Regions from separate parts of the Zooshikella ganghwensis genome, predicted to be linked through region 1. Evidence: predicted binding sites of a transcription regulator. Region 1 holds the regulator's gene; each other region holds the start of a gene.
What was found. Region 1 encodes FNR, which switches genes on or off when oxygen is low (the NO sensors DNR and NnrR bind a similar motif). Its sites were predicted from a motif close to TTGATNTANATCAA; they were not measured.
Positions count from the first base shown of each region.

Region 2: a site for FNR is predicted at 2,465-2,478, ahead of KHS79_RS05140 (nitrate reductase subunit alpha). Genes of this name have one in related genera too.
Region 3: a site for FNR is predicted at 3,074-3,087, ahead of ubiT (ubiquinone anaerobic biosynthesis accessory factor UbiT). Genes of this name have one in related genera too.

Region 1 covers NZ_JAEVHG010000001.1:659,689-670,601, forward strand. The annotation lists gene KHS79_RS02955 (glycerate kinase family protein) at 1-327, opposite strand, end outside; gene KHS79_RS02960 (hypothetical protein) at 350-844, opposite strand; gene KHS79_RS02965 (adenine phosphoribosyltransferase) at 1,300-1,833, opposite strand; gene fnr (fumarate/nitrate reduction transcriptional regulator Fnr) at 1,854-2,615, opposite strand; gene hemN (oxygen-independent coproporphyrinogen III oxidase) at 2,731-4,113, opposite strand; gene KHS79_RS02980 (sulfite exporter TauE/SafE family protein) at 4,224-4,952, opposite strand; gene ccoS (cbb3-type cytochrome oxidase assembly protein CcoS) at 4,945-5,142, opposite strand; gene KHS79_RS02990 (heavy metal translocating P-type ATPase) at 5,162-7,693, opposite strand; gene KHS79_RS02995 (FixH family protein) at 7,709-8,269, opposite strand; gene ccoG (cytochrome c oxidase accessory protein CcoG) at 8,281-9,690, opposite strand; gene ccoP (cytochrome-c oxidase, cbb3-type subunit III) at 9,808-10,794, opposite strand; gene KHS79_RS03010 (cbb3-type cytochrome oxidase subunit 3) at 10,787-10,913, opposite strand, start outside.
Region 2 covers NZ_JAEVHG010000002.1:297,047-307,959, reverse strand. The annotation lists gene KHS79_RS05140 (nitrate reductase subunit alpha) at 1-2,194, opposite strand, end outside; gene KHS79_RS05135 (histidine kinase) at 2,716-4,557, shown strand; gene KHS79_RS05130 (MFS transporter) at 4,645-6,258, opposite strand; gene narL (two-component system response regulator NarL) at 6,716-7,366, shown strand; gene moeA (molybdopterin molybdotransferase MoeA) at 7,416-8,651, shown strand; gene KHS79_RS05115 (hypothetical protein) at 8,845-9,432, opposite strand; gene KHS79_RS05110 (hybrid sensor histidine kinase/response regulator) at 9,924-10,913, opposite strand, start outside.
Region 3 covers NZ_JAEVHG010000009.1:150,809-161,721, forward strand. The annotation lists gene KHS79_RS14120 (SufS family cysteine desulfurase) at 165-1,871, opposite strand; gene KHS79_RS14125 (VanZ family protein) at 2,080-2,526, shown strand; gene ubiT (ubiquinone anaerobic biosynthesis accessory factor UbiT) at 2,523-3,005, opposite strand; gene ubiU (ubiquinone anaerobic biosynthesis protein UbiU) at 3,149-4,147, shown strand; gene KHS79_RS14140 (U32 family peptidase) at 4,138-5,043, shown strand; gene KHS79_RS14145 (DUF4123 domain-containing protein) at 5,674-6,546, shown strand; gene KHS79_RS14150 (PA3496 family putative envelope integrity protein) at 6,625-6,807, opposite strand; gene KHS79_RS14155 (MurR/RpiR family transcriptional regulator) at 6,954-7,811, opposite strand; gene uvrD (DNA helicase II) at 8,123-10,297, shown strand; gene KHS79_RS14165 (TRAP transporter substrate-binding protein) at 10,790-10,913, shown strand, end outside.

The DNA.
Region 1 (10,913 bases):
GGTATAAAGTGGGTTTTGTTGCTCTGGGGTAAGAAGAGGAAGTCCAGCGCAGCTTGCCATCTCAATAATAGCGGTTTTATTGTCAGCCAAAATACCGTAAAAGGCATCAACAGGTTTATTTAATGGACCAGTCACTGTCAGGTTGATTTTTTGTCCCCCAGCATTATGTACAAAGGCATCAACAGTCCCTTCACCACCGTCTGCAAGGGGAAATGAAGTAATTTGAGTATTAGGCGCTATTGAGTGAATTGCAGAGGTGCATGTTTGACATATTTCTAAGGCTGTCAGCGATCCTTTAAATGAATCCGGTGCAATTAAAATATGCATGGATCAGTCCCCGTAATAGCAGTTATGCTGCTTCGCTGTTATTTAAAATTAAAGTCTGATAATGCTGTATAAAAGATTCTAGATGGGCTTGGGGTCTAACATGATAAAAACGTCGCCAGCATTTGGCTAGCATATAAATGTTACTAGGCTCAGACTCAATAAAATTTTGGTTTCGCTTATATATTAACCAAGCTATTGCAGTAGCATATGATAAATTTGTGGCAAGTTCGGCATGAGGATTAGCAAGAAACTCGTGCTGGCTGGCCAATCCACGAATTTTACTCGCTAAGTCTGAGTGCTTAACTAAGTACCGGTCCCAAATATTTTTATGCATCATTGGTGTAATACAGTAGATGCCTAATGAACGTTGCTTATGACGCTTTAAGTAGAAGCCTAAACCACTTTCTTGAGCTGCTGTGCCCAGCAACAGGTTTTCGGCAAAAGGGGACCACATATCGATATAGTCTAATGTGGGTTTAATAACATAGTGGCGAAGTTCATCTGGACAGATTCCCATGGTCTCACTCTCTTATCGCAGCCCAAAATCTATATGGGAAGCCATGCATAATATTGACCAATCTACAGATAGGGCTGTTTATGGAAAGTAATAACTTGTTTTTATAATTACCTTTCCCATTAACCTAGCCTATTTTTTAAAAAAGTCACTGTAACGTATTGAGTTTATGATTTTTGCTCATGTGCATAGCAAAACTAGCCATTGAATTTACTCCTGTAAATCAAACAGCATTATTTTAGCCATGACCTCTCTGGATGATGGTGTCAATTATTCAAACAAGTATGTTTTTTTAAAGACAAAAGTATGACGGAAAGGTGAAGATTTGGATGGTATGGAGCTAGTTTGCCAAAAGATACGATGACCGTTTTGCTTATTAAAAAGCTGGAAAACAGCTTCCTACCAGGCGATTCGCCTGGCAGGATCGACTTTGGGTTGAGATAGGGGGCGGCTAAAACTTAAAATGCGCAGAGTGTAAACGTTGGAATATTGGCATCTTGCAGCTTTGTGCTACCACCTAAGTCAGGTAAATCAATAATCGCTGCGGCTTCATATACGTGAGCACCTAAACGCCTGATTAATGTAGCGGCAGCGAGTAGAGTTCCACCTGTTGCAATTAAATCATCAATAAGCAAGACAGAATTACCTGGATCCAGAGCTCCGCGCTGCACCTCAATGGTAGCTTGTCCATACTCTAGGTCATAGGTTTCAGTTTCAGTTTCTGCAGGAAGCTTACCTTGTTTACGAAGCAATACGAGTGGCTTGTTCAGTGCGTAGGCGATAACCGCTCCGGGCAAAAAACCACGCGCATCAAGGGCAGCAATATGGGTTATTTCTGTGTCAACATAGCGTTGTATCAAGCTATCGATGACCATACGGTGCGCTTTAGGTGACTGGAAAAGAGGAGTTATATCACGAAAGATAACTCCAGGCGCAGGCCAGTCATGTACACTACGAATCAGTGACTTAATGTAATATTCGTCAAAAATCATGAGGAGCGGGTTACTTATTGTTAGGTGTCAGTGCTGCCATTTTTTTTAACTTCAACAGGCTTTCCCCCTGCTAAAGAGCATAAGTTGATAGGGTCAACAACTTTGACTTCTTTACCGTTAGCGACAATTAAGCCATTTTTTTGGAAGCGGGTGAAAACGCGACTGACTGTTTCAACAGCAAGCCCTAGGTAGTTACCCATTTCATTGCGGGACATGGGAAGTCGAAAGGACTGAGAGGAGTACCCACGACGTCTAAACCGTGTTGCCAGATTGACTAAAAAAGTAGCAATACGCTCATCAGCATTTTTTTTGCTTAACAACAGCATCATTTGTTGATCTTCACGAATCTCTTTACTCATGATGCGCATTAATTGGCGGCGTAACTCAGGCAAAGATTCCGCAAGCTCATCTAAACGATCAAATGGAATTTCACAAACAGTGGTAGTTTCAATAGCTTGGGCAGAAACAGGATAGGCATCACTGTCAACACCACTCATTCCTACTAACTCACTAGGCAAATGAAAGCCTGTGATTTGCTCATCACCGTCATTAGTAGAGGTATAGGTTTTTAGCGCGCCAGAGCGAACGGCATAAATCGAAGCAAACTTATCTCCTTCAAGAAACAGGTGTTCTCCCTTGCGCAAAGGGCGTCCCCGCTTGATAATTTTATCAAGTAAATCAATATCTTCAGTGTTTAAAGCAATAGGCAGGCAAAGAGGCTGCAGGGCACAGTCTTTACAGGCCACCTGATTTAAGTGTTTTACAGTAGGTTTCGACGTCATGCTGTGAGGGCCTCTAATCAACTTCCGTCGTCATATATGTTTAATGCTAGTATCTGATTAGAGGCTATTGTAGGGGAAACTACTAAAAACTCCAACGGGAATTACTAAGATGCGTTCATATTACTTTTGAAAAGCGTGTTGTTTCATTATTTCTGGTTAAGTATTGGTCGAATACCATACATATATTGCGAATTAATAGTTGGCCTTTTGGGTTAACAGTAAGATTATCCTCATTAATAGTCAGCAAGCCATCCTCTGCCATCAGTTGTAAAGCGTCTAGCTCGTAAGCAAAATGCCGGTTAAAATCAATCCCAAACTGCTGCTCAATTTGCTGAGTGTTTAGCTCAAAGTGACAAATCAGCTGACTGATGACCTCTCTTCGCAGTGAGTCTTCTGTAGATAAAACAAAGCCACGCTGAAATGGAAAGGTGTTTTGATTGACCTGTTGGCTGTAGTTATCTAGCTTACTGTGGTTTTGCCAGTAAGTATCACCAACCTGGCTGATTGCAGAGCAGCCTAAACCAAGTAAGTCACACGCTTTATGCGTCGTATAGCCTTGAAAATTACGGTGCAGTTGCCCTGTGACTTTAGCTTCTGTCAGCTCATCATCAGGCAGTGCAAAGTGATCCATCCCGATATACACGTAACCAGCATTGATAAGGTGCTCAATGGTGTGCTTCAGAATAGAAAGCTTTTCAGCTGGTGAGGGTAGGTCTTTTTCACTGATACGACGTTGTGGTTTAAATCGCTCAGGGAGGTGTGCATAATTGAAGATTGAGAGACGATTAGGTGCCAGTTCAAGGACCTTATCTAAGCTTGTCAAAAAGCTTTGAGTGTTTTGATGAGGTAACCCATATATCAAGTCTACGTTCACTGACTTGAAACTTAATGTACGGGCAGCATCAATAACTGCTAATGTTTCTTCTTCGGTTTGAACTCTGTTTACTGCCTGTTGCACGACAGGGTTAAAATCCTGAATTCCCAGGCTAATTCGATTGAAGCCTAACTGACGCAAGTGGCCCATCGTTGCCCAGTCAGCTTCTCTTGGATCTATTTCTATTGAGTAATCAGCACTCGCATCATCAACAAGTTGGAAATAATCGTTTGTTTTTTCCATTAACTGTTGCATAAGTTCTAAGCTTAAGTAGGTAGGTGTTCCTCCTCCCCAGTGTAATTGTGTTACTTCTCGTTGACCAAAATATTCTGCATGAAAATGCATTTCGCGAATCAGGTTTTTAATGTAACTGACAGCCTGAGAACGTTGCTTTGTAACAACTTTATTACAAGCGCAGTAGTAACAAATATTAGCGCAAAAAGGTATATGAAAATAAAGTGAAAGAGGTGTATTTAGCTGCTTGCTTTGCTTTGCAGCATTCAAATAGTCAACCTCAGAGAATGGTGCAGTAAATTCAACGGCAGTAGGGTACGAAGTATACCTTGGACCGTTTACTGCGTAGCGGTGAATCAATTGACTGTCCCACTCAAGCGCTTGCACCATAATTAAAGCTGCCTCTCCTAATCATATTCAGGAGGTCAGTTTAGGTACGTTTGGTGTGGTTTGTCTTGATGTGCATCAAGCGCAATCTAGCTAGGTGCCAGTTAAAACAACTAATGCGACATATGATGTGTAATGGGGGTGTCATTATTTGGTAATAATGATTGAGTAATTGACATAAGCCAAGCTTGGTGAGGGCCGGGTATAGTCCAGCAACCAAAAAGAATAACAGAAATACCCAATAGCTGGCGAACACCATGGCTATTGAGCAAACGATGAAGCTGTTGAGCAAATAAACCTGAGGCTATCATGACAGGAAGTGTACCTAGTCCAAAGGCCATCATTAAGGTAGCAGCGTTCCAGGCACTGCCACTGGCAGCAGCCCAGGTTAGTGAACTATACACCAGTCCACAGGGCAACCATCCCCAAAGTCCACCCAAAACAAACGCGTGTTTGAATGATTTAAGAGGCATGAATTTTTGAGTGAGAGGTTTAATCTTCTGCCAAAGACGTCCACCAGCCTTTTCCAAATAGGTTAATCCACGCCACCAGTTTGCCAGGTATAGCCCCATTGCAACTAATAACAGTCCGGCTACAGTGCGTAGGCCTGTACCCAGCCCTAGCGACTGAATAGCCCAACCCAATGAGCCAAGTAATAAACCGGCCAGGGCATAGCTGATAATTCGGCCTAAGTTAAAAAGTGCAAGATAAATGCTTGAAGAGCTTCCTGAGGGAGTTGATAGTGCAAGTGCTCCCATTAAACCACCACACATGCCTAGGCAGTGACCTGCGCCAAATACCCCTAGCAGGAAGGCTGTGGTGAAACTACTAGCGTCAATCATTCGCTTTGTTTTCTGATGTTGATATTGATGTTGTGGTTTTTTGAGCAGAAGGTTCTTGATCAAAAAGGATGCTATGGCTTGGGCTTTCTAAGTCATCATATTGTCCATCATCAACTGCCCAGAAAAACGCCCACACAGCAACAGCTACAAAAATGAGTGCGAGAGGAATAAGTAAATAGATAATGTCCATAAATACACTTGTTCTCTTATCAGGGGACAGTCTCCAAAGGTGGTATTTGAGATGGTTGAGCTTGAGCAGTGCTGATGTTCAGAGAGCTGGTTGTTCGCGTCAAACGTAAAGCATTTGCGACAACAAGCAGTGAGCTGCTTGCCATACCAATGGCGGCCATCCAGGGCTGGATAATACCACAAGCGGCTAAAGGTAAAGCGACAATATTATAACTCAGTGCCCAGATTAAATTGGCTCGAATAGTATTACGGGTTTGTTTGGCAGTATCAAATACCGTGAGGAGACTGCTTAACTGGTTGTTTAGCAGGACAATATCAGAGGTATTTTGGGCTAAATCGCTACCACACCCCAATGACGCTGATACGTTTGCAGCTGCAAGAACGGGGACGTCGTTGATTCCATCGCCGACCATTAATACATTTTTACCCTGTTTTTGCAGAGTTTTTAGTTGGACAAGCTTATCTTCTGGCGTCATATTAGCTTGCCAGGATGATATTGACAGGGATTCTGCAACACGCTTAACGACAAGTGATTGATCGCCACTAAGCAAGCTAAGTTGCATGTTTTGCTGGTGTAAACCACTAATGGTGCGGGCGCTATCTGGCCGGAGGGTATCTGCCAGCTTTATCCAGCCTAACACTTCTTTTCTACTGGCAAAGAGAAGCCATTGTCCTGTTGGTTCTGGAGGCTCAAGTAAGGGAATGTTTAGCCATGAGCAAATGAATGCAGGTTTACCAACCCGGTATCGCTGTTCTGCTTGTGTTTCGATGCGCTTACTATGCATATTTGTTAGAGGGTAAGCGATACTGCCTTCAATACCATACCCTGGATGATTTGTGACATCTAGTGCACGAATCGGAGTTGTTCGTTCTGCAAACGTTTTAGCGATTGGGTGTTCAGAGTGGGCCTCAAGCGCAGCAACATAATCCAGGATTGCCTCTGCCGACAATGTCTTACTTGTGGGAATAACTTGCTCCAGAGTAAGCCTTCCTTCGGTAAGCGTACCTGTCTTATCAAAAACAATATGGTTCACATGAGTCAGTGACTCTAAGACGCGGCTGCCAGTAATTAATATCCCTTGCTGGTAGAGCTTTCCGGTAGCTGCAGTGAGTGCAGTTGGGGTGGCGAGTGAAAGTGCACAAGGGCAGGTAACCACCAGGACCGCGAGTGTAATCCAAAAGGCATCATCAGGAGTATGCTGTGACCAGTAGCTGTACACGCCTATCGCGATAAGTATCACTGCGCTTACAAAATGGCTAGCCACTCGGTCAGCGAGTTGTGCAATCAGTGGTTTTTGCTGTTGAGCTTGCTCCAGTAAAGAAACTATATGAGCCAGTCGAGTTGTTTGTCCGGTTGCTGTTACTTGAATATCAATGGCGTGCTCGACATTGAGAGTACCTGCTAACACGGTATCATTTACTTGCTTTGTAACTGGCAAGTACTCACCGGTCAGCATGGCTTCATTACAAGTGGTTCTTCCCTGGGTGATAACACCATCTGCAGGGATCGGCTCGCCAGGCTTAATACGCAAGGTGTAACCTTTTTCAACCTCTATTGCTGCTATGGTCTGTTCCTGTCCACTATCAACACGTGTCGCTTTGTCTGGCAAAAGTTTTAAGAGGCCTGAGCCATGTTGTGTTGTATGATGCCGTGCACGCATTTCCAGAAAACGACTGACTAATAAAAAGAAAGTGAACATACAAACAGAGTCAAAATACACTTCACCAGTACCTGTGAGCATAGCCCAGGTACTGGCTGTATAGGCTGCTCCAATAGCTGTCGCTACAGGGAAATCCATGCTTAAGTGACGTGCTTTGACATCTCGCCAGGCAGCTTTAAAAAAGGGTTGTGCAGCGTAAAATACGACAGGTGTTGCTAATAAAAAGCTAACCCAACGAATAAAATCACGGTAGCTGTCTTCCATTCCTTGCAAAGCACCAGCATAAAGTGCAATGGCATACATCATGACCTGCATGGTACTGATTCCAGCAATAGCTAAACGGCGAATAGATTTACGGTATTCCTGCTGGGCAAGCTGTTGTTGCTTATCCATAGAAAAAGGGTGTGGTAGGTAGCCAATATAAGCGATATGCTGCATGATTTCGCTTAATTTCAGCTGTTCTGGCTGGTATTGGATAAAGGCACGATGTGTCGTTAGGTTAACCGAAGCCTGCACAACTCCTTGCAGTTGGCTTAAGTGTTTTTCCAATAGCCAGATGCATGCTGCACATGTGATTCCTTCTATGCTTAGACTCACATGGTATTGACCGTCAGCCAGTTGCTTAACGAGCTGTTTTTGAAGCGCTTGACGATCATAGACAGTGTAATCGTTGACTAGGGACTTTTCTTGGTCTGGTTTTAGCGCTTGCTGTGTACGATATTGATAATAATGAGCAAGTCCTTCACCCGCTATAGCCTCTGCAACAAACTGGCAGCCAGGACAACACATCGGTTGTTTTTCGCCATCAATTTCAGCTGTGTAGGGTGGTGTTCCAGAAATAGGTGTACCACAGTGGAAGCATGTTAATTGGGATGGGATTGGGTCCGCCATACTACACCTGATAACTTAATCGCTTGCCGTTTTCATAGTGGCAGGCTGAAGCGCAACAGTAACCGAGGGGGTATCAATATAACTGCTACCAATTAAACGCCAGCCTTCTCGTTGCTCCTGTATATCCAGTGCTTTAGGCGTTTCCAAATGAATATAGCGCTTACCTTTTACCTCATGCGGTAAAAAGCCTTCATACTCATTATCCGGGTTGAGCTGTACGGGAAGCGTAATATCTTCATCCGGTAAAGTTGGAGAAATGAAGCTTAAGGTTAAAGCATGAGGCGCATTGGTCTTGGCTGGGGATAAAGTGACGCTTACCCGTTTCCGGCTGTTATCCAAGCTCACTGTTGCGGTGAGTCCCAGCGCTTGAGCATGGCGATCTCGTTCAAGCTCTTTTTCGATGGCCAGGCCTTCTTTGTAGTAGTCATCGACTACCAGCGAGTCCGCATGTTTAACGGCAATAACAATATAGGAGCTACCCAAAACGATGGCCAGCAGAGGAATAGCCAATAAAAAGCCTAGCCAAAAACGGCTATGCTTTTTATCTTCAGGAGAGAGCGATTGATTTTGTGCCATGGGGTTACTCTTTACTGCGAATTGGGAGCGATAAAGCGACTTTCTTGCGTAGTTCTAATTGTTTCATCATCCTTTGCCTGAACAGAAAAAACAAATGAGCTATTGGGCCGCTCTATCGCATCAGCTTTAACTTTGACGCGGATAGTGAGCTCTGCAACTAAACCACTTTCAACAAGCATGTTTTGCTTGGGTTCAATAACTGGACTATTTAAACCCTCAATATTTAACACAAACTGATGGGATTGATTGTCCATATTGGCCACTTTGACAGTGTATAGATTTTCAATATAACCATCTGAGGTAGTGTTGTATAAAGTGCTTCGGTCGCGGATGACTTCAAGTCCAACCGGTATACGGTCAGTAACGGTATAACTAAACATGCCAATTATGACAAGCAAGGCAACTAAATAGCCAATTAATCTGGGACGAAATAGGGTTGATTTTTCTCCTGCTAACGTATTTTGGGTGGTGTAGCTAATGAGTCCTTTGGGGTAGTCCATGCGGTCCATAATATTATCGCAAGCATCAATACAGGCCGCACAACCAATACACTCGTACTGTAGGCCATCACGAATATCAATGCCTGTAGGACAGACTTGCACGCACATCTGGCAGTCGATACAGTCACCTAAACCTTTTTGTTGGTAGTCAGCACCTTTTTTACGAGGACCTCTTTTTTCTCCACGCTGCGGGTTGTAGGAAACGATCAACGTATTGCTGTCGAACATGACGCTTTGGAAGCGAGCGTAGGGGCACATATAGATACAGACTTGCTCGCGCATCCATCCTGCATTGCCGTAGGTTGCCAGGGTAAAAAAGGCAATCCAGAAATAAGCCCAGCCACTGGCTTCGCCACTAAAAAAAGCAGGGATCAATTCACGAATGGGTGAAAAGTAGCCAACAAAGGTAAAGCCTGTCGCTAAGGCAATAAGAAGCCAAAGCGTATGCTTGGCTGACTTTTTCAGAAATTTCTTGCTGGTAAAGGGCGCTTTATCAAGTTTTATGCGCCTATTGCGATCACCTTCAGTGACTCGCTCAACCCACATAAATACCCAGGTAAAAACACTTTGTGGACAAGCATATCCACACCAAACCCGACCAGCCCACACTGTGATGAAAAACAGGCCAAAGGCACAAATAATAAGCAGCCACGACAGCAGCATAAAATCCTGTGGCCAAAAGGTCATTCCAAGAATATGAAATTTCCGTTCTGGCAAGTCAAACAGAATGGCTTGTCGATCTCCCCAGCTTAGCCAGGCCGCACCAAAGTAAAGGAGGAATAATAGCGTGCCACCGATGATGCGATAATTTCGAAAAACACCTTTGAACGCACGCGGGTAGATCTTGTCTTTTTTCTGATAAAGATCAACCACCTCGATCATTTCAGGTGCTTCACGGTCTTTTACATTATCTTGCGACATATCCTTGAGCCTGCTAAGAAACAACGTGATATAGGATGGTTTGGGCCAGACACTATGATTTGGCCAAGCTGCCTGACAATCTTAGAAATTGAACAGACAGCTGAGGAGGAGGCTTTCTTACTTAGCTTGTGTGGTTGTAGTACTTTCAGCTTCTTTAGCTTTTTGGCCCAAGCTGTAAACGTAAGTGGCTACTAGGTGCACTCGGTTTTCACCCAATACATCTTTCCATGCAGGCATGGCTCCATTTCGGCCATTGCGAATGGTGTACTCAACTTGATGCTGGGCACTACCATACAACCAAATGTCATCTGTTAAATTGGGGGCGCCAATATCATTGCTGATGTTGGCATTTAGGTAGCTGCCACGACCCTCAACGCCATGACATGCAGCGCACTTACCTATATAACTTTCTTTACCTTTAGCTAGCTGATCCTCACTTGCTTTAGTGTCGATTCCGCTCAGGGCGCGTACGTAAAGTGATACATTTGTCACTTCCTGATTAGACATAAACTGGCCCCAGGCAGGCATTTGCCCACGCCGACCTTCAAGCAAAGATTTTTTAATGGCATCTGCATCACTGCCAAACAACCAGTCGTTATCACTTAAGTTGGGGAAGCCGAAACGACCTTGCGCTGCAGAGCCATGACAAATCGCACAGTTGTTTGCAAAGATACGTTTTCCAATAGTGACAGCAGCTTCATTTTGAGCGAGCTCTGGGATAGGTGTGTTGGTGTACTGGTCAAATATAGGGCCATACTGCTCATCAATACGTTTGACTTCATTTTTATACTGCATGGTTGACGACCAGCCTTCAGGATATTGCTCTTTGGCGACCAAACCAAGGATACCATTGAACTTGCCAGGAAGAATGCCTGGGTAAAGCACCAGGTAGGCAGCACCAAACACAATAGTGGCCACAAATAAATAAAACCACCACTGAGGTAGAGGATTGTCATACTCTTCAATCCCATCAAAGCTGTGTCCCATCGTTTGTTCAGTGAGGGTGGGGCGCTGCCTGCGGCGCGTAGCAAACAACAACCAAACAATTAGTCCTAGGCAAGTCAGGGTGAGCACAAAAACCCACCCAGTCCAGAAATTACTCATGATGTTTTAGCTCCTGGTTGGCAGAATTTGGGCTAGCTAATTCATCCGCAAAGGGTAAATTGGCGGCTTCATCAAATTGTTTTTTTCGCTTACTGCTATAAGCCCAAAAGCACACCGCT
Region 2 (10,913 bases), on a different contig from region 1:
GGCCTTTCCCTGAGGAGCCTAATAAATTTGAACGCCAAATGAAAAGATTTCGAGGATAATTTTGAGGATTATCGGGGTCCTGGCAGGCAAATTTTAATTGACCTGAATTTAACAGATTACATGTGTAGTCTATTGGATCTTGCTGTTGTGCAAATGCTTCGCGCATTAATTGGAGTGGATTAGTACCAAGCTGAGGGGCAGAGGGCAGCCATCCCATACGTTCAGCGCGACTATTAAAGTCTATTATCGATGCTTGCCATTTTTGGGGATCGGCTAAGGGCGACACTACTTCTGACATCTGAAGTTTTTCGTAACGCCACTGGTCAGAATGATTGTAAAAAAAGGAAGTACCATTCATTTGACGAGGTGGACGCTGCCAGTCTAAAGCAAATGCCAGAGGTAGCCAGCCAGTTTGTGGTCGAAGTTTTTCTTGCCCTACATAGTGAGCCCAACCTCCACCACTTTGCCCCACACAGCCACACAGCATCAGCATATTAATGAGACCACGGTAATTCATATCCATGTGATACCAGTGGTTTAATGCAGCCCCCACAATAATCATTGAGCGACCTTGGGTTTTATCTGCTGTACGGGCAAACTCTCTGGCGATGCGAATGACATCTGCTCGAGGGACACCGGTAATTTTTTCTTGCCAGGCGGGGGTGTAAGGAATGTCACTGTCATAGTCACTGGCAGTGTTCTCATCGTGGTAACCATTATCAATACCATAATTGGCTACACTTAAATCAAACACGGTTGCAACTTTGACTTGCTTGCCATCCGCTAAGGTGACACTTTTAACAGGGACTTTTCTGGCAAGCAGCTCTTCATGCTGAGTATGTTGAAAGTAACCATGTTCGTGTTGTTGGCCACCAAAATAAGGAAATAAAACCTCAGCAATTTCGTCGTGACTGTTTTTCAAACTTAATAATAATGTCGTTTGCTGACCTGTTTGACTATTCGTGGGTTCAATATTCCATTTGCCTTGCTCTCCCCAGCGAAAACCGATAGAACCATTGGGTGTTACGATTTGCTGTGTATCCTGATCAATACCTACGGTTTTCCATTCAGGATTATTTTTCTGTTCTAAATTATTCGCTAAATCAGATGCTCTTAAAAAACGGCCTTGAATCAATGCTGGTTTATCATTCTGCTTATATTCATCGAGAATAACCAGCATTGGCATATCGGTATAACGTCTAACATAGTCTGAAAAATAGGTACTGGGCTGCTGTAAGTGAAACTCTTTCAAAATAACGTGCCCAAAGGCCATTGCTAACGCAGCATCTGTTCCTTGTCGAGGTGCTAGCCAACTGTCGGCAAATTTTGAGCATTCGGAGTAATCAGATGTGATGACACAGGTTTTTGTGCCTTTATAGCGAACTTCAGTAAGAAAGTGGGCATCTGGGGTGCGCGTTTGAGGAACGTTAGAACCCCAGACAATAATATAGTTAGCGTTATACCAGTCAGCGGCTTCAGGTACATCAGTTTGTTCACCCCATATCTGAGGAGACGCAGGAGGTAAGTCACAATACCAATCATAAAAACTAAGACAGTTGCCACCAATAAGCGACAAATAGCGTGCACCCGCTGCATAGGAGACCATAGACATAGCAGGGATAGGAGAAAAACCTGTGATACGGTCAGGACCATACTGTTTGGCCGTGTAGACATTAGCGGCAGCAATCAGGGTATTGACTTCTTCCCAACTGGCACGCACAAACCCACCCATACCTCGTTGTTGCTTATAGCTTTTTGCAGAGCTGGGATTTTCGACAATGCTTTGCCAGGCATTAACAGGGTCAGAATGCTGGTTTAATGCATCGCGCCAAAGTTGTAATAATTGTTTGCGAATTTTAGGGTATTTGAGACGGTTTGCACTATACATATACCATGAATAGCTGGCTCCGCGAGGGCAGCCCCGAGGTTCATGGTTTGGCAGGTCAGGTCGAGTTCTTGGGTAATCAGTTTGCTGAGTTTCCCATGTGACAAGGCCATCTTTAACATAGATTTTCCAACTACAAGACCCTGTACAGTTTACTCCATGTGTAGATCGAACAACTTTATCGTGTTGCCAACGACGACGGTAACCATCTTCCCACTGGCGATTGGCGGTGCTGGTTTCACCATGACCATTCGCAAATGTTGATTTTTTTTGTTTGAAAAACAGTAACCTGTCAAGAAAATGGCTCATTCTGAACTCCTCAACGGCAGGCTTAAAACGTCATTCCAAGGTATATATCGCCACCTGCAAAAATAAATGGACTCATTGCTTGGCTGATATATTGGCGGTGTTATTAATTTTTTGAGTACTAAAAAAAACGGCATTACGGTTAGTTATTAAGTTTTTTATAAACAATGAAAGTCAGGTATTGTGTCTACCTGTCGCTGACTTTTTAAATAATTATTTTTATCCCTGAGCAACAATATAACTGTGATTGTATGGGGCTAGTTAAGTAAGAAGTTGATATACGTCAAAAGAGTTTATTGGCTGAAAATTAATGGCTATGGCGTTATACCCCATAATAGGTAGGGTACAGTTATTCAATTTAAGTGAATTCAAGTGGTTGACTCGAAATTTGAGTCAGAAAATGAATGTAACGAGCGGCTAGTGGTTTTTTGGTGGTATATCCTTTGTCATATACCCATAGCGAATGGTATAGAAGCCAAACGCTCTTTGCGGCAGGTACTCGTGTCACGTAAATAGGAAATCACATGATACTGCAGAAACTAAGAAAATCGATCACTTTTCGCATGGGTGCACTCATGGTGATGTTAGTGATGCTGACGCTTATCACAATATCTTCCTCCTATTTTATTTCAGAAAGTACTGATCAGGATGCAGCTGCTGTCAATATAGCCGGCTCATTACGTATGCAAAGTTATCGGTTATTGAATCTGGTTATGCGTAATGCAATAGAGCGTCAAACCAGTCAGTCAGTCTATCCGCTTATAGAGGAGTTTAGTCGCAGTTTGACGGCACCTGCTTTATTACAGGAGGTTAAGGGAGAAACGACAGCTCTCAGTAAACAGTATCACGTTGTGAAGCAGCAGTGGTTCTCGGATATCAAAAAGCAAATTGAGAAAGAGACTTATTCTTGGAACTCATTACAACTAAATTTTTTGCAACATAAAATAGAAAGCTTTGTGGTAGAAATTGATAAGCTCGTACATTTGTATCAACGGCTGGCGGAAAAGAAAATAGATACATTACGTTTGGTTCAGATTATAGCGTTGCTTGCAACAACATGTTTAGCCTATTTTTCTGTAAAAATTTTTCAGCAACATGTTGTGCTGCCTTTACAGCATCTAACTCATTGTGCGCATAAAATAGGCTTGGGTAATTTTTCGCAAAATATCAAAGTAAGTCATGATGATGAGTTGGGATTGTTGGCTAAAACAATAAATAAAATGTGTGTCGATATTTCTCAAATGTACGCTAAATTAGAACAACGTGTTGAAGCTAAGACTAAAGCATTAAATCAAAGTAATCAGTCATTAAATTTTTTGTATCAGGTTGCACGAGACATTAATGAGAAGAGTGAAGGCCACAATTTTTTCAAGCAGTGGCTGGAAAGCTTGGCAAGAATTATTAATGTGAATGCTATTGATCTTTGTTTAAAAACGATAGATGCGCAAATTCCCTACGAACACTATAAGACACATACGATTGAAAATGCTTGTCTTCCTTTAGATTGTGAAGAATGCATGCATTCAGAACTGACCCTCTCATCAAAAGATGGTTGTACCAAAGTGCGATTTCCTTTAATAAAAGATGGTAATAATTATGGCGTATTAGTGTTTACTATGAGTGAAAATCGTGAGTTACAACCCTGGGAGGAGCAATTAATCAATTCATTTGCCAGTCAGGTTGCGGTGGCACTTAGCTTGCGAGGTCAATTATACCAGGAGCGACGTATAGCGTTAATGAATGAACGAACAGTGATTGCTCGTGAGTTACATGATTCTTTAGCACAGGCGTTATCTTATTTAAAGATTCAGGTTACTCGGTTAAAACGCGCTTTGCCAACGGAGGAGCAGCCTTCTCATATCAGTGATATTGTCATTGAGCTGCGAGAGGGAATTACCTCTGCGTACCAACAACTTCGGGAGTTGCTAACAACATTTCGATTGCAGATTCCAGAAAAAGGATTACAGGCGGCTTTAGCTCAAACAGTGAAGCAGACTTACGACCAACATGCTGGCTTTGAAGTTCAACTGGATTATCAGATACAACATTTACCACTTACACCGAATGAAGAAATTCATCTTTTGCAACTGATTCGTGAAGCGATGCAAAATGCAATACATCATTCTTTAGGCAATAAATTATTGGTGTCGTTGGTTGTTAATGATGATCAACATATAAAAATTTCTGTGATAGACAATGGGGTGGGAATTAGTGAATCTCCTGAAAAATTAAATCATTATGGTTTGGCTATCATGAGAGAACGCAGTCGGCATTTAAAAGGTGTGTTGGAGATTAAGCGGTTAGAGCAAGGAGGAACGGGTGTTTTCTTTGAGTTTATACCATTTTGCCTTCAGGAAAAGGGGTGATGTGGTGCTTTATAGCCTGCTTTGAGAAAGTGTACTCTCAAAGCAGGCTATAGGGGGACTCAAAAAATGCACTATTTCTAGAGTAAACTAAGGGTTATAAAACTCTCCATTTTTACGTAAATAAAACCAGTAATTGATGACTACGCAGATAGCATAAAATATTGCGAAACCAATTAAAGCGACTTCAGGCGTAGTGGCAGTGATTTGCTCACCTATTACTTGCGGAATATAAAATGCTCCATAAGCAGCTATTGCAGATGTCCAGCCCAGAACAGGACCCGCTTGCTCTTTAGGGAAAACGATTGCAATGGTGCGAAAGGTGGAACCATTTCCTATGCCTGTTGCGGTGAATAGAGCAAGGAATAAAATAAAAAAGGGCACAAAGTAATTTTCAGGTGTTGCTGAATTATATGCAGCTTGCATGTAATAGGCGACACCTAGTGCACTGACAACCATAATAATTGAGCAGAATTGCGTTACTATTGCACCACCTACCTTGTCTGCTATCCAACCACCGACAGGACGAATGAGCGCACCAATAAAGGGTCCCATCCATGCATACATGAGTGCACTTGGACCATTAGGGTTTACGGTATCATGGGTCATCTGGCCGTCAGTCATAATATGGCTATAACCAAATATGACTTTGATCGCTAATGGAAAGGCTGCTGCAAAACCAATAAAGCTGCCAAAGGTCATGGTGTAAATGATACTCATAATCCAGGTATGCTTATTATTAAAAATCTTATATTGCCGTGACAGGCTGGTTTTTATTTGTCCAGGCAAACTTTTCAAGGCAAACACGGTCACAGTGATAATACCAATGAGAACAATTTCTTTGGGAATCCCCCAGCCAGAGCCATTTGCAGTTTCTGGCAGCATCAGCCATAACCCAACACCAGCGGTTAGAAAACCGATAAGAAACATAAAGGTTATCTTGGTAAATGCACTTGATGCATTGCCTATGTCTGGTGATACTTCAGGAGTACATAAATTATTCATACCAAACCAGCCTAAAAAGGCCAGAGGAATAAGTAGCAGCAGCCAGACGTAGCCAGCATTTTGAATCCAGGTTTCTGAGCCTGCTGGGATTTTTCCTATCAGGGTTCCTGAGCCGTTAATTAATACCATTGGCTCACCGCCTAATGTACCAAAAGCACCAAAGGTCATAAATAAAGGAACAATAATTTGCATTGTTGTTACACCAAAATTCCCTAGTCCCGCATTGAGACCCAGGGCAAGACCTTGCTTTTTTTTAGGAAAGAAAAAGCTAATGTTTGACATTGAAGAGGCAAAATTACCCCCACCTATTCCAGATAAAAGTGCTAAAAGCTGGAATACCCAAAGCGGAGTATTTTTATCTTGCAGGGCCATTCCTGTTCCTAAGGCCGGAATAATTAACAACGCCGTCGTAAAGAAAATAGTATTTCGACCACCACATAAACGAATAAAAAAACTACTCGGTATGCGTAAGGTTGCACCTGTTAAGCCGGCAATAGCCATCAGGGTAAAAAGTTCCGCTTTAGCAATAGGAAAGCCTAGGTTCAACATTTGAACTGTGATAACGCCCCAGTATAACCAGACTGCAAAGCCACACAGCAATGATGGAATAGAAATCCAAAGGTTTCTTGTTGCAATATTTTTTGCTGATGCTTCCCATTGCTGGGTATCTTCAGGGTTCCAGTGTGTTATATCTGTCATAGTGATCTCCCCCACTCATGAGGCGTGACGAAATGTAAACTCACTATGAGAGGATGGTAAGTAAGGGACAATGCCCAGGAATAGGTAGACTGCATGTATTATTTTTTCAATATAAGACGGTTAGATTTTTGTATTAGTAAGGGCTTAAGTAAACTGTATGACAGTATGTAGAACAGGATATGTTTATTTGATAACATGAAATACAAAAATAAAAATACCAATTAAGAGGTATAAAACTATTTACATAAGGGATAAAGCAATTTATCCACTATAATTGGTATTTAGCATAATGCTGACACAGATCAAAGGTTTATCATCGTTTGAGTGAAAGCGATTATGCGAATTTTTGATGATATTAATTATATACCCAAAACGAAGGATTTTTAGCGGGGCTAGTCTGGTCTGTAACGATTCGTGAAGGGTATAGCTATTATAGAACTACTTAGAGACCAACGTAATGTCTTCTGAAGTTGCTACTATTTTAATGGTCGATGACCACCCTTTATTTAGAAAAGGGTTAAAACAATTACTTGAGTTAGAAGATAGTCTACAGATTATTGGTGAGTTTAGCCGCGGGCAAGATGCGCTTGACATGGTCAAACATAGTGAGCCTGACCTGATTTTGTTAGATTTGAATATGCAAGGGCTTGATGGTATAGAAACACTTCGAATGATGCGTAATCAAGGTGTGACTGCACGAATTATTATGCTTACGGTCTCTGATAATGAGGCTGATGTTATTCAGTGTATACGAGCAGGTGCAGATGGCTACTTACTAAAGGATATGGAGCCTGAAGATATTCTCGATAAAATAAAGCAGGCTGTTCTTGGTAAAATGGTGATTAGTGAGCGTTTAGCTGAAGTGTTAGCTACAGCGCTTCGTAAGCCCGACCAGACAGATGAAAATCTTTTAGCTTCTTTAACCAGTCGTGAATATGAGATATTAATGCGAATTGCCCAAGGGTATAGCAATAAAACAATTGCGCGTGAATTAGGTATTTCTGATGGAACAGTGAAAGTGCATGTGAAACATTTATTAAAAAAACTTAATATGCGTTCACGTGTTGAAGCAGCAGTGTGGGTAATTAATAAACAAAAAAGAAGTTAATAGTTGACTGAAGCGAGTTATCCATAAGAATCTTGGCAAGGAAACGTAAATGAGTTGTTGTGACCAACCTGGATTAATCTCTGTTAATGATGCCCTCAATAAGCTGTTAGCGGCAGTTAAGCCTCATGCTGAATATGAGGAGCTTCCACTGCCTCAAGCATTACATCGTTATCTAGCGCAACCTATCTATGCTCTAATGGACAACCCTGCTTGGCATAATTCTGCTATGGATGGGTATGCAGTTAGGTTTGCAGATTATCAGTCAGGTCAACCTTTAACAGTCGTTGGTACTGCGCTGGCAGGTAAGCCATATACTAGATCTGTTGAAAAAGGGCAATGTGTACGCATTATGACTGGAGCCCCCATACCAACTGGAGCAGATACAGTCATTATGCAAGAGCAGTTGTGTGATAAGCGTTCTGATAAAGTCATATTTTCTGGAGAGGTGAAGCAAGGTGATCACGTTCGCTTAAAAGGTGAAGATATAAAGCAAGGAAAGATATTATTACCCGCAAAACATCAATGCTCGGCAGCAGATATTGGCTTTTTGGCAGCGCAAGGTATTTCAACTGTCACCGGTTATCGACAGTTAAAGGTTGGATTATTATCTACGGGTGATGAACTTAAAGCATTAGGTACAACACTCCATTTGGGGGATATTTACGATAGTAATCGCTACATGTTGAATGCGTTACTTTCGAATATGGGATGTGATGTTCATGATTTTGGTATTATTGCTGATAATGTTCAATTGATAAAAGACACTTTAATTAAAGCAAATAACCAGTGTGATGTTATTATCACCTCAGGAGGTGTTTCTGTTGGTGAGGCTGATTATATTAAAGATATTATTAGTGAGCTGGGTGAATTACACCTTTGGAAGGTAGCGATTAAGCCAGGTAAACCTTTCGCATATGGCTGGCTGTCAAACGCTTTGTTTTTGGGATTACCGGGTAATCCGGTATCTGCTTTGGTTACGTTTTACAAATTGGCATTACCAGCGATGGTAAAAATGACGGGTGGAGAGTATCTTCCTCCAAACTATTTATGTGCAACACTTACACACCCATTGAAGAAGCGACAAGGCCGTACAGAATACATCCGTAGCCATTATACATCGAACAATGAAGGTGAGTTATTAGTAACACCAACAGGGAAGCAGGGAAGTGCAATCATGTCATCTTTAGTAGGCGCTAACTGTTTTATTGTGTTAGATGAGAACCAAGAAAGTATGGTGGCTGGTGAAAAAGTAATGATTGAAGTATTCCAACCTCCTTTGCTTTAACGTTGTTGTTATTTATGCCTAATACGAAGAGTATAATGTACTTTTTTCGAAATATCTAAAGTCTTCATCTATATAAATACGTTGAATACTGTCAATCCTTTCATTGAGGTGCTGTAAGCAGTAGAAGTCAAGGATGGCCTTCTGCTTTAGGAAATTATCCCTTGTAAACTAGTAAATAAGCAAAATTATAGTTTTAATTATTTAACATACTTTGAAAACGCTCGCTAATAGTCGCTGTGATTGATCTTATTTCAAACTGGCTTAGCCCGGTAACAGCTGTTGGATCAAATCTATGCAAGTGTAAATAAGGTGACTTGGCTTTGAACTCTTTTAAATCTCCATTAAGTAATATAGGTAAAAATGGTGTATTAAAGCGGCGTTGGTAAAGTCTGTTTAAAAAAACAGAAGCACTATCCAGTTCAATATGCTGTACTTTTTTCGTTTTGGTTTGTGTAATGCAAATAATCAACCCTTTTTTTTGAAATACTTCACCAGGAAATAATAAAATTCCTGTAGATTTAATGGCTTCTTCATTGACACGATTGAATGTATCATGAAATGCAAAAGGGTTTGGTAAAACAATCAAACTACTGTGGTAATCTTTAGGTAGAATAACTTCAAAGTTGCTGTATATTTTTTTTACTGTGGGGCTGTATACACAAAAAGAGGATGATACTGATTGAAAAAAATGAATGGCTTTGGTTTTGTTGGTAATGGAAGATATGTCCCAGAATAAGTCAGGATTATCCTGAGATCTATTTAATAAAGATGAGTCGCTCATTGTTAATATTTTTAACTATAACCTACTGCTTATGTTTGAATGTTTTTTATACGATACGGCTATGAAAATAAATAAGTCATAGTTGTATATCATAATTTTTATACAAATTCCTTAATACGATTATTAAAACTTACATATCGTCCTCGCCCGTTATCCTTCATAATATTGTACTTATGTACTATTTATTTTGCTAAAATATAGCATTGTACATTATTTAATATGTTTGACTAGTTATTTTTGTGGAGCATGTGTGCCAAATTATGATGTGTAATGCTTGTATATTAATCAGGTGAACTGACCGTAAATATACCCAAGACGTAGGATTTTTATACACACTATCCATAGTGTTTACCCTAAAGGGTCTGCGAAGCGATTCTAAGGTGCACTTGAAACATTTTTAGAGTTTATTGTCGTTGTTCTTCTGTAACTATAAATAACAGAGGGGATTGATTATAGAGAAAACAGGCTTAGCCTGACACCTATACTATTAATTAGTAGTCTAATTCTTCTGTGGTTTTATCAGTACTTAACGATGGTTTTTTAAATGACTTTGGTGTAGATAAGCTCAGTATGACGTTAACTAGCTCGTTGACATCAATAGGCTTAGAAACAAACGCATTGATTCCAGCTTTGAATGCTTCATTCAGTTGTTTTTTTAAAGTGCTTGCAGATAACGCTACAATAGGCAACTGATCAAAAGATGGTATAGTCCGTATTTTTCGTGTGGCTTCATATCCATCCATAACAGGCATTTGCATATCCATCAAAATAATATCAAACGCAGATGCTTTACTATTGTTTTCTAAAACTTTTAGCGCGTGTAACCCGTTTTCGGCAACTTCGACAATAGCACCCTCCGTGATAAGAATATCTTTGGCAACTTCTCGATTGAATTGACTATCATCAACTACTAATATATGTATATCTGCTAAGCGATTTAATTTGTGTGAGTTAAGCTGATTTATTGTTATCTTGTCGTTATTTTTAACATTCATCACAGCCTTATATAGGCTGGAAATAGTAATAGGCTTTATTAGGGTAGCATTCACTAATTGATGTTTTGGGTGTTTAAGAAACTGCGCTTGCTCGTATTCTGTCAACATGATAATGACTGGTGTTTGCCAATCAGGTCGTAGCGTTTTTATTTTAATAATGGTTTCAAGCCCATTTAAGTTCGGCATACCCCAGTCTACTAATAAAATGTCATAGTTTTCTTCAGGAGTATTATTTATACTTTCAATCATTTTTTCTCCAGAGTTAACCGATTTTATACTCCAACCTAAACTTTTAGCTATATTCGCGAGTACATCTCTAGTAGTGCTATTGTCATCAGCAACTAAAATATACTGGTTTGCCACTTTTGCTGTTAAGTTTTCGTAAGGTGTACTAAGGTCAAATGGTAGTGTGAAAAAAAATTCGCTTCCTTGTCCAAGCGTACTCCTTAAATGCAGTTGCCCACCCATTAACTCCACTAAGTGGCG
Region 3 (10,913 bases), on a different contig from region 1:
TTAGTAAGTAAGAGATAAAAGTGCAGTTTAGTTTAAATATTGTTTAGGAATACACCGATCAGCCTATCCGCGAATAGACTGTGTCACTCTCAGTGAACATGCCTGAAAGCAAATATTTAATTCGCACGCTAGTCAAGGAAAAATTCTGCTTCACACTTTATTACTTAAATTTCGCTAACATAGTCTCGTGCTATTTGTTGAATAGTATGTACGATACTATTTAAGCCATTGCTTCTTGAGGGACTTAAATGGTGAGCTAAATCGAGTGTGGAAAATAACGCTTGTAAGTCAGTTGTTAGAATATCTTCAGGGGTTTTATTATTAACATAGCTTATGACTAGTGTTAGTAATCCTCTTAAAATACGTGCATTACTGTCAGCCCAAAATTGAAGCGTTTTACTTTGTTCATCAAAGCTTGAAACCAGCCACACCTCACTTTCACACCCTGATATTCGGTTCGCTTCAGTTTTATATTCTGTAGGCAATGGCGGTAATAGTTTGCTATTTTGCATAATAAGTCGATAGCGGCTTTCCCAGTTTTTCTGCTGTAGAAGTTTTGAGGTTATTTGTTGGCTATCGAGTACAAAAAACTGTAAGCCTTTAGGCGGGGTGTTTGGACAATAAATCAGCTTATCCTCTGCATGTTCTAAAATGTTATGCAGTGACTCAATTAGCCAATCAATTTCTTGTTGGGTGTTATAAAATGAAAGTGAAACTCTCAGCGTTCCCGAAACACCTAAATATTCCATAAGTGGCATAGTACAGTGATGGCCCACTCTAACCGCTATGCCTTTTTGATCAAGTAACAGGCCAATGTCTTGAATATGTGCATGAGAAAATGTCAGAGCTGCAATGGGTATTTTATCTGGTTGCTCTACTTGCTTTGAAGACCCGATGACATGTATATCAGAAAAGGTGTTTAATGAATTCTGCAGGTAATTCATTAATTGGTGTTCATAATTTATCAACTGTGCTCTATCATGTTTTTGTAAGTAATCTATGGCGGCTCCTAAACCAACAGCACCTGCGATATTGGGGGTGCCGGGTTCAAACTTGAAGGGAAGTTGGTTATAGGTTGTTTTATCAAAACTGACTTGCTGGATCATTTCACCACCTGTTTGCCAGGGGGGCATAGCTTCAAGCAAGTCAAAGCGACCATAAAGCACTCCTATACCTGTTGGACCATACATTTTATGACCTGAGAAAACGTAAAAATCACACCCTAGCTGTTGTACATCAATGGGAAAGTGCCCGACAGCTTGTGCACCATCTACGATTGTTATGATGTTATGTTGTTTGGCGAGTTTACAAAGAGCAGCAACATCATTGATGACTCCTAGTGCATTGGATACATGCGTCAGGATAAGTAATCGTGTTTTTTTAGAAATGTGTTGTTGTACTATCTGAGTATCAATGTGTAGTGCATTATTAAGTGGCAAAACTTTAAGCTGAGCGCCGGTTTGTTGAGTAACTATTTGCCAGGGAACAATATTCGCATGATGTTCGAGCGGTGATATGAGTATTTCATCGTTTTTTTGTAAGGTGGATAAAGCATAACTTTGTGCAATCAAATTTAAGCTTTCAGTTGCACCTTTAGTCCAGATAATCTCTTCGGGTCGACTGGCATTAATAAAGTGTTGTACTTTATGACGGGCATTTTCAAAGCGCTGGGTAGCGATACTACTTAGGTAGTGGCTGGCACGATGAACGTTGGCATTACACTGTTGATAAACATCCATCTCAGCCTTTATAACATTCGTTGGCTTATGGGTTGTAGCGGCATTATCAAAATAAACTAAAGGGTGTCCATGCACTGTATGGTGAAGTCCTGAAAAGTCTTGCCGTACTGTGTTAACGTCAAATAAGCTCATAAAGTCTGTCTGTTATTTTCCCTATGGGTTGAAAGGGGGATTAGGTGTTACTTTAATGTGTAGTTGTTGTTTTTGAAAGTATAATCTTTGTTATGAGTAATAATTAAGCAGTAATTTAATTGTTATTTCTATGGTGCGAATCTACTCTTCTGAAATATGCACATCAAAATATTTTTTCGTACCGAAATACATTCAATAATAAATATTCATGATTAAGTTTGGTTTTTTTGTACTTTCTTGCCTAATTGTTTGGATTATTTATTGTGCGGAACAAGGCGCTCTGCCTTATGTTCTGTATCGAGTTTATAGGTTTCCTGGGGGGGATAAATTAGGTCATTTTTTAGCAATGGGGTTTATTGTTTTAACGCTGGGTATTAATATTTTGAGTGTTTTAAGAAAGTGGCGTATTTTTAGTGTTTGTTTAGTTGCAGTTATAACGGCAATTTACGCAACATATGCGGAGTTTTCCCAACAGTATATTTTTTATAGAACGTTTTCTTACTATGATTTAGTGAGCGGCTATTTGGGTATTGTATTCTTGGGAATGATACCAAGTATATTGGTAGCCCAGGCACGTTATGGTAATGAGTGGGCTACGGTGTTTTATTGGCTTAATTTAAGAGTAAAGCTGGCTTTTATTAAGTTGGAGAATTAAGTCTGTGGTTGAGGGAAGGCTCTAGACAGCAACTGAATACCGTGGCTAAGTGGAAAGCCAAGTTGGTCAAGCTCAACAGTGTCGAGTATATTTTTGAAGCCATGACTTAGCGCTGTATTGCCTTCCAGTAAAAGTCGCCGTTGAAAGAATAATGTGTCAGGGTCAACCTGTTGTGTTATCAGTAAGATGGCATCAGTTAATTTGCAGCTGATGCTGGCGTCTGCTGCTCCTTTATCTTGCACAAGACAACGTTGAGCTTGTGAGTTATAGCCTAAAAAATAGCTTAAATCGCAATCTAGCAGCTTAAGTTCAATCCACTGATCTTCAAGAAAGTCGAGCTCCCCTTCATCAATAACTGAACTCAATAAATGGTTGAGAAGCTTCTCCAATACATGTGTTTGTATCATTGTGGGGCATAAGTGCACAGGTTTTGTTAAGAGTGCTGCATGCTTCTCAAGAGCTGTAAACAGTAAGTTCATGGTAAGTAATGGTTATCTTCGTTGTCATCAATAGTGCTTCAATCTAGAAAACCCGTAAAAGAATTGCGTTGATATCAATCAACTGTAGTGTGGGCAGACTATGTTACTTTGCTGAACATTTTCCTGCTGCTTGAGGTATGTATATGTTAGAGCTTGTGTGTCCAGCGGGTAATTTGCCTGCCCTAAAAGCAGCAGTTACTCATGGAGCCGATGCCGTTTATGTTGGCTTTCGTGACCAAACCAATGCACGTCACTTTCCGGGTTTGAACTTTTCCACAGGAAAGTTGGAGGAAGGTATTCAGTTTGCTAAACAACAAGGTACTAAAGTCTTTCTGGCATTGAATACTTATCCACAAGGGGCACAAATTGCACCATGGTTGCAGGCTATTGATAAAGCAGCATCACTGAATGTTGATGCATTAATCATTGCTGATATAGGGCTTATGGCATATGCACATCAGCACTACCCTCACTTACCATTACATTTATCAGTGCAGGGCTCAGCAACGCATCCTCAAGCATTAAGCTTTTATCAGGAGACATTTGCTGTTAAACGAGCTGTTTTGCCCAGAGTACTGTCTGCCAAGCAGGTTGCCCAAGTGGTAGCCAACTCACCTGTTGATATTGAGGTATTTGCATTTGGTAGCTTATGTATTATGGCTGAAGGACGTTGTCACTTGTCGTCTTATTTAACGGGAGAGTCACCTAATAAAAATGGCGCTTGTTCACCTGCCCATCATGTGCGTTGGGAGCCTCAGGAGCAACACCTTGATGTTCGCCTAAATGGTGTTCTTATCGATCGTTATCAACCGGATGAGCCAGCAGGCTATCCCACTTTGTGTAAGGGACGCTTTCAAGTCAATCAGGAAACCTTTCATGTGCTAGAAGAGCCAACCAGCTTGAATACACTGAGTTTGTTGCCTGAGCTTTATCAAATGGGTGTGAAAGCAGTAAAAATCGAAGGGCGCCAACGCAGCCCTGCTTATGTGGCCAATGTTGTGCGCATTTGGCGCGAAGCCATTGATCAGCTTAATGCTAACCCTGAAAAGTTTTTAGTACAGGAGCAGTGGGCTCAACAGCTATGTAAGCTGTCTGAGGGTGTACAAACAACACTAGGAGCTTACTCTCGGCCATGGCAGTAAGAAATAATATGAAACTATCTTTGTCTGCAATACCTTTTTACTGGGCAAAAGAAAAGGTCATCCATTTTTATGAGCAAATAGCGCCAAGTGCCGTAGACGATATTTATCTTGGCGAGACGGTATGTGCTAAGCGTAATGAGCTGTCACTAGAGGATTGGCTGGCTATTGGAAAAAACTTACAAGCTGCAGGGAAGCAGGTTTATTTATCCAGTTTGGCATTAGTCTGTGCAAATAGTGACTATAAATTGATTGAGCGAGTCTGCAATGCGGGGATAACGGTTGAGGCGAATGATATGTCTGCCGTTGCTTTGCTCGCACGAATGCAAGTTCCTTTTGTGATAGGTAGCAGTATCAATATTTATAACCATCTAAGCTTGTCTGTATTATTGGATAAAGGGCTGACTCGTTGGGTACCACCAGTTGAAATGTCCGGGCAACAGATTAAAGAGACATTGCTTGAGCTTGATAAGACGCAGCAGGCACGCCCTGAAGTCGAAGTTTTTAGTTATGGATGGTTACCATTGGCATTTTCTGCCAGGTGTTTTTCTTCAAGAGCGAAAGGTGTACAAAAAGACAATTGTCAGCGTAATTGCTTGGATGATCCGGAAGGGCTGAGCGTTCAAACCAGAGAAAAAGACCAGTTATTTACACTCAATGGTATTCAAACGTTATCAGGTAAAAAGTGTAATTTGTTACCATTAATAAATACTTTGGCTGACGTTGGGGTTGATATCGTTAGGGTTTCACCTCAACTCGAAGGTACGTTAGAAGTGATAAATGCTGCGCAACAAGCTTTAAATGGTCGTTTTGATAGTACTGAGACTTTAAGTAATTTGGCTGAAGATGAATGCAATGGTTATTGGTATGGGGAGCCGGGACTGATTGTAACTGGATAAAATATTTCCAATAATTTATACATTGCATGAGTGTAATCGCTAACCATCACACACATATTTTATGTGCAATTCCTTTAGGGTATTCAATTACCTTATTCTTCTAGCAGGCTTTTAAATAAATCATAGGACGCCAAAATAAAACATTCGTTTTATTTTGGCGTTGAAGAATCAGCGAGTAATGTGTCCAAGCCTGGAGTAGTCTAATAGCTTACTTTTATATTGCTTAATCCAGTGTATTCTACCACTTATCTGAGTAGTATGTTTTTTATAATATACGTATAATGTCTTATATATTAAATTTAGCTATGCTTGTGCGAGGTCGTATAAAATTTTTTAAATAAAATAGTGGTAAATATAGGTATTGTGTATCAGTGATGAGTAACCTTGATTCTCGTAGAGAGTAGGGTGAGCTGATACCATATAGCTTTTGAAAGTGGATTTAGATTCACTACTTGACATGGCGTAGTTTATAAGTTGTGCTAGGCTAAGGTGATGATCGTACGAAGTACGTTATGGCTAGTATATAAGTAAAGATCAATAAGAAAAGTAAAAAGGATCAAACCAAATTCTGTTTGCGGATAATATGATCAAATAAAAGCAAACACGCATAAAATGCCAACGGAGGGAGTAATGCTGCTCGTAGCCTATCGGGATAAGATGTCTGCAGCAATAAAAGAAGAGGGGGCAGATAACCTGTATTTTGTATTAGACTCAGCTTGCGAAGCTGAATTACCTGACAAAATATGGGAGCTTGATGATAACTTCAACCCTCAGTGTGAATCTTTATTCAGAGGGACACCTGCAGAAGATTTGTTTGCACAAGCACCTTACCTGATTAAACTGGAGCCAGATAGCACATTATATGAGTGGCTTCTTAATAAGTCATGTCTGGAACCGCTAGGTTTTTTTGCTTTTTGTACAGAAGATATTGCAGCTTATTTTGTACACTTACAACGTGTATTGGAATTTATTTTACCTAATAAGCATTGGATACATATCCGGTATTATAACCCAACTTTATTAAGGTTATTGAGTCGTACATTGGCATGCTACCAGTTTAATCAACTCATTGGTCCTGCCTCTCGGCTCATTGGTGCAGACTTGATGACTAATGAGCTGTTTGATTTGGCTAAGGAAGGTGATAATGCGGATATTTATGAAACAAGAACTTCATTAATTATTAGCCGGCAGCAGTTTTCAATATTAATCAACCAGGCTTTAGCTTATGCTTTAACCCAGTCGATACAAAATAATTTATTGGATGAGCTGGATGGACTGAATGAGGGAAAATCCAGCAAGACAATAAAACTTTTTAATAAATTAAAAAGAGCTGCCACGACGATTGATGCTCAGTCGCTAATTGAGTTTGGTTATATTAATAGTTTAGTAGACTTTTTGACACCTATTAGTGCAGAAGGCACTATTTTGAGTCAGGCAATTTTGAATTACTGGGAAAAAGTCAGTACGAAGGACAGAGGTGTTTTACTCAATAGTGTTGCTTAATAAATATGCGTAACAATAGTTGCCTGTAGGCATCTATTGTTACTAGCTCAGTTTGCGTACTATGGCTAATGTTAGTTTTTAATTACTCTTTCCCCAGTAGTCATCACCAATGAGCGAATTTAATCGTTTGTTTTCAAAGTAGTCTTCAATAGCCCTCCGCGCTAATAAAGAACGCTGAGAAGATTTCTCTCGGTTAGATTTAACAGGGTGTTGCGTTGAAAATTGATTATTATTGTTAGTTTCTGCTGTTTCAATACGCATAGCCGCACCTTTCTGTTGTATCGTTATTGGTAAGATGCAATATTCAAATGACGAAATTATGAAATTAAAGTGACAACCTCAAGAAGAAAAGTGGTAAATATCAATGTTTAATACTACTTCCTATGAAACTATTTTAATAGTGTGAATTATTTCTCTTTTTTATTTAATCGTAGCTTTCTTAAGTTTTCTTTAATTTGCTTGAGTTGGTTATTAATGCCTGGTTCTTTAGTCAATGCAACTCCCATTGCTAGCATATCTATGACGACTAAGTGGGCAATACGTGATAACAAAGGTGTATAGCGATCAGTATCTTCTTGAATACCAATATCTAATACCCAGTCAGCCAAGAGTGCTAAAGGACTTTGTTCCGGGCACAAACCAATCACTTTGGCTGATGCTTGTTTTACTAACTGTGTCGTTTGTAGTAATGCGTCAGTTCTCCCCGTTTGTGAAATAACCACCACGGTATCATCGGGTCCCAGTGTGGCTGCAGACATTGCCTGCATATGGGGGTCTGTATATGCCGCACAATGTTTAATTAAACGAAAGAGCTTATGTTGGGCATCTTGGGCAACAATTCCTGATGCACCAAAACCGTAAAACTCAACCCGTTCACTGTTTGCCAGCCTGATAATAGCCTGTTCAGCTATAGCGGCAGAAACTGTATTTTTAGCCTTTAATAGGCTTTCAATGGTGTTATCGAAAACGGTTTCTAATGTAGCGGGTGTGTAAGTTTGCTGAATGCGATAGGCACCAAAATTACTGTTTTGAGCCAGATTTTGGGCTAGCTGTAGCTTAAAATCCTGAAACCCTTTACAACCTATCGCTCTACAGAAACGTACAACAGTAGGCTCACTCACTTCTGTGGCTAATGCGAGATCAGCAATACTCAAATGGATCGCTTCAGATGGATGTTTTAGCACATAGCTAGCGACTTTTTGCTCAGACTTTCTTAATGCCGCAAACTGTTGTCTGATTTGATTGAGTAGGCTGTTCGACTGCATTATCAAACTCATTCCTATTAACAATGTATATACCCTTCACGAATCATTTTTAGGGTTTGTTGTCAGCGCTCTTCACCCCAGTCACTTATTAATATAAGCTCCGGGGGCTTCATCGCTTGACGGCCGCCCCTAAAAACCCTTCGTTTTGGGTATAGTAATACTACAAAATTCTTGTATTAAACGACAATTATCACGCTATAGGTCATGCTGCACTCTTTACATAAGAAACTGGTCAATGTGAGTAAAAGAGGCCAAAATAGGCTGATTTCTGGCGATTCAAGCTAAGTAGCTAAAGGTTTTCTCCACCGCTTATGGATATTTCACACATACTGAATGACTTAAACGACGCACAACGTGAAGCTGTAACAACGACAGCAGATACCGCATTGGTGTTAGCAGGTGCTGGGAGTGGCAAGACTCGTGTATTGGTACACCGAATTGCTTGGCTGGTGCAAGCTGTTGGCATTTCTGCCCACAGCGTGTTAGCGGTGACTTTCACAAATAAAGCAGCAGCCGAAATGCGTTCACGTATTGAGTCGTTACTGAATATTCCAGCAAGAGGCATGTGGGTTGGTACTTTCCATGGTATTGCACACCGTTTATTGCGAGCACACTGGCAGCTAGCAGGTTTACCTGAGCAATTCCAGATTATGGACAGTGATGATCAACTTCGCTTGATAAAGCGACTGATGAAAGAAATGGGGTTAGATGACAGCAAATGGCCCCCGCGACAGGTGCAGTGGTTTATTAATAGCAAAAAAGACGACGGTCTGCGTCCAGAAAATATTGAGGACTATGGTGATCTGCAAACCCGTACCTGGTTGAAAGTGTATACAGCTTATGAAGCTGCATGCCAAGCCGGTGGGCTGGTGGATTTTGCTGAGTTGTTGTTACGTTCCCATGAGTTATGGTTAAAGCAGCCGGAATTGCTTAAGCATTATCAGCAGCGTTTTTCCCATATTCTTGTTGATGAGTTTCAGGATACCAATGCGGTGCAGTATGCATGGCTTAGAGTATTAGCGGGCCAGCAAGCCAGTGTGATGGCTGTGGGTGATGATGACCAGTCAATTTATGGGTGGCGTGGCGCGAAAATTGAAAACATCCGACAGTTTAGTAATGATTTTCCAAGCGCTGTTACCATTCGTCTGGAGCAAAACTATCGTTCTACCAATACTATTTTGAAAGCAGCGAATGCATTGATTGCCAATAATAATGATCGCCTGGGTAAGGAGCTTTGGACGGCAGGTGATGATGGTGACAAGATTAATGTATATGCTGCCTATAATGAGGTTGATGAAGCACGCTTTATTAGTGAGCAGATTCAAGCCTGGGTTGATGAGCATGGTAGTTATAAAGACATCGCAATTTTATACCGCTCTAATGCTCAATCGCGGGTTTTGGAAGAGGCAATGCTTCGTTCCAGTATTCCTTACCGAATATACGGTGGCCAGCGTTTCTTTGAACGAGCTGAAATTAAAAATGCCCTTGCATATCTTCGATTGCTGAGTAACCCTGCTGATGATACAGCTATTGAGCGGGTTATTAATGTTCCTGCTCGGGGCATTGGGGAAAAAACAGTCCAACTCCTTCGCGACTTAGCCCGAGAGCAGCAAATACCTTTATGGCAGTCAGGGCAAGAGGTTATTACACGAAAGTTGTTGCCAGCCCGTGCACTCAATGCACTCCAGCAGTTTTATTCGCTGATTCAAACAATGCAGCAGGCAACAAGGGGCTTGCCATTACATGAGTTAACAGATCATGTGATTGCTGTTAGTGGGCTTATTGAACACCACCGGAAAGAAAAAGGTGAGAAGGGTCGAGCTAGAATTGAAAACTTAGAGGAGCTGGTGACTGCAACCCGAGAGTTTGATCCTGTAGAAGCTATACCGGATAGTGAAGATGAGTTAAGTCCCCTTGCTCTTTTTCTTGATCATGCGGCATTAGAAGCAGGGGAAACTCAGGCTGCACAATATGAAGACAGTGTGCAAATGATGACCTTTCACTCTGCCAAGGGGCTTGAGTTTCCATTAGTGTTTATGGCAGGTTTAGAACAAGGTCTTTTCCCCCACGCTATGTCACTAGAAACAGCTGATGGAATGGAGGAAGAGCGACGGTTGTGCTATGTCGGCATTACGCGAGCAATGAAACAACTGTATCTTACCTATGCCGAGACTCGTCGTCTGCATGGTACTGAAAACTTGAATCGACCCTCACGTTTCCTGAAAGAAATTCCAAAAGACTTACTACAAGAAGTACGCCTGGCGACTAAGATTTCTCGTCCTGTTTCTTTAACAAGCAAAACAATGAAAGGTGCAGTGCCCAATACAGAGCTATCCCTTGGACAACGAGTGGAGCATAGTATTTTTGGTGAAGGTGTTATTTTGAACTACGAAGGCCAAGGGGCACAGGCTCGTGTACAAGTAAACTTTGATCGTGAAGGGGTTAAGTGGTTGGTGGTTTCATACGCAAAACTACAGGTGATTTAGGGCCTGTTTACACTATTTGAATTACTACTGCCGTAGGCTATTTTTTCGCCTAGCAAGTTACATTTTTAGCCTATCAAAGCAGAATGAATGCCGGGTAGTCATTCTACATAAATGACTTGTAACACGGCTAGGTGGAAACATAATCACGGCCCGAAGGGTTATGATGGTGATATTCAAATAGTATTAACAGACCCTAGCAAGCTATCTTTCGATATACCCAGTACATTGGGTATATCCTTCAGGAAGTTGAAATGTGTACTTCCTGTTTTGTTTTGAGCAAGGTAAATTAATATGAAGTGACGCCAAGGGATAGGAGTCTCGTAGGTTAAAAGTACTTGCAGGTTAGTAATGCCTGTAGATCAATAATAAAAGTAACAGTGCTGACTAAATAGCAAAAAAACGCAAAAATAAAACTGAGTACCCTCACAGCTATAACAATAACTCATCATTCAGCTAAGGGTACAAATGAGCAGAGTATAGGGAGTCATAAAAATGAAACGTCGTGATTTTATGACTGCAGCCAGTTTAGGTGCAGTTGGGGTTGCTGTTGCGGGCTGTTCTCAGCAGTCTGAAAAAGAGTGCACCCAAGTAGTTAAGCCCGAAGAAAAAAGCACGA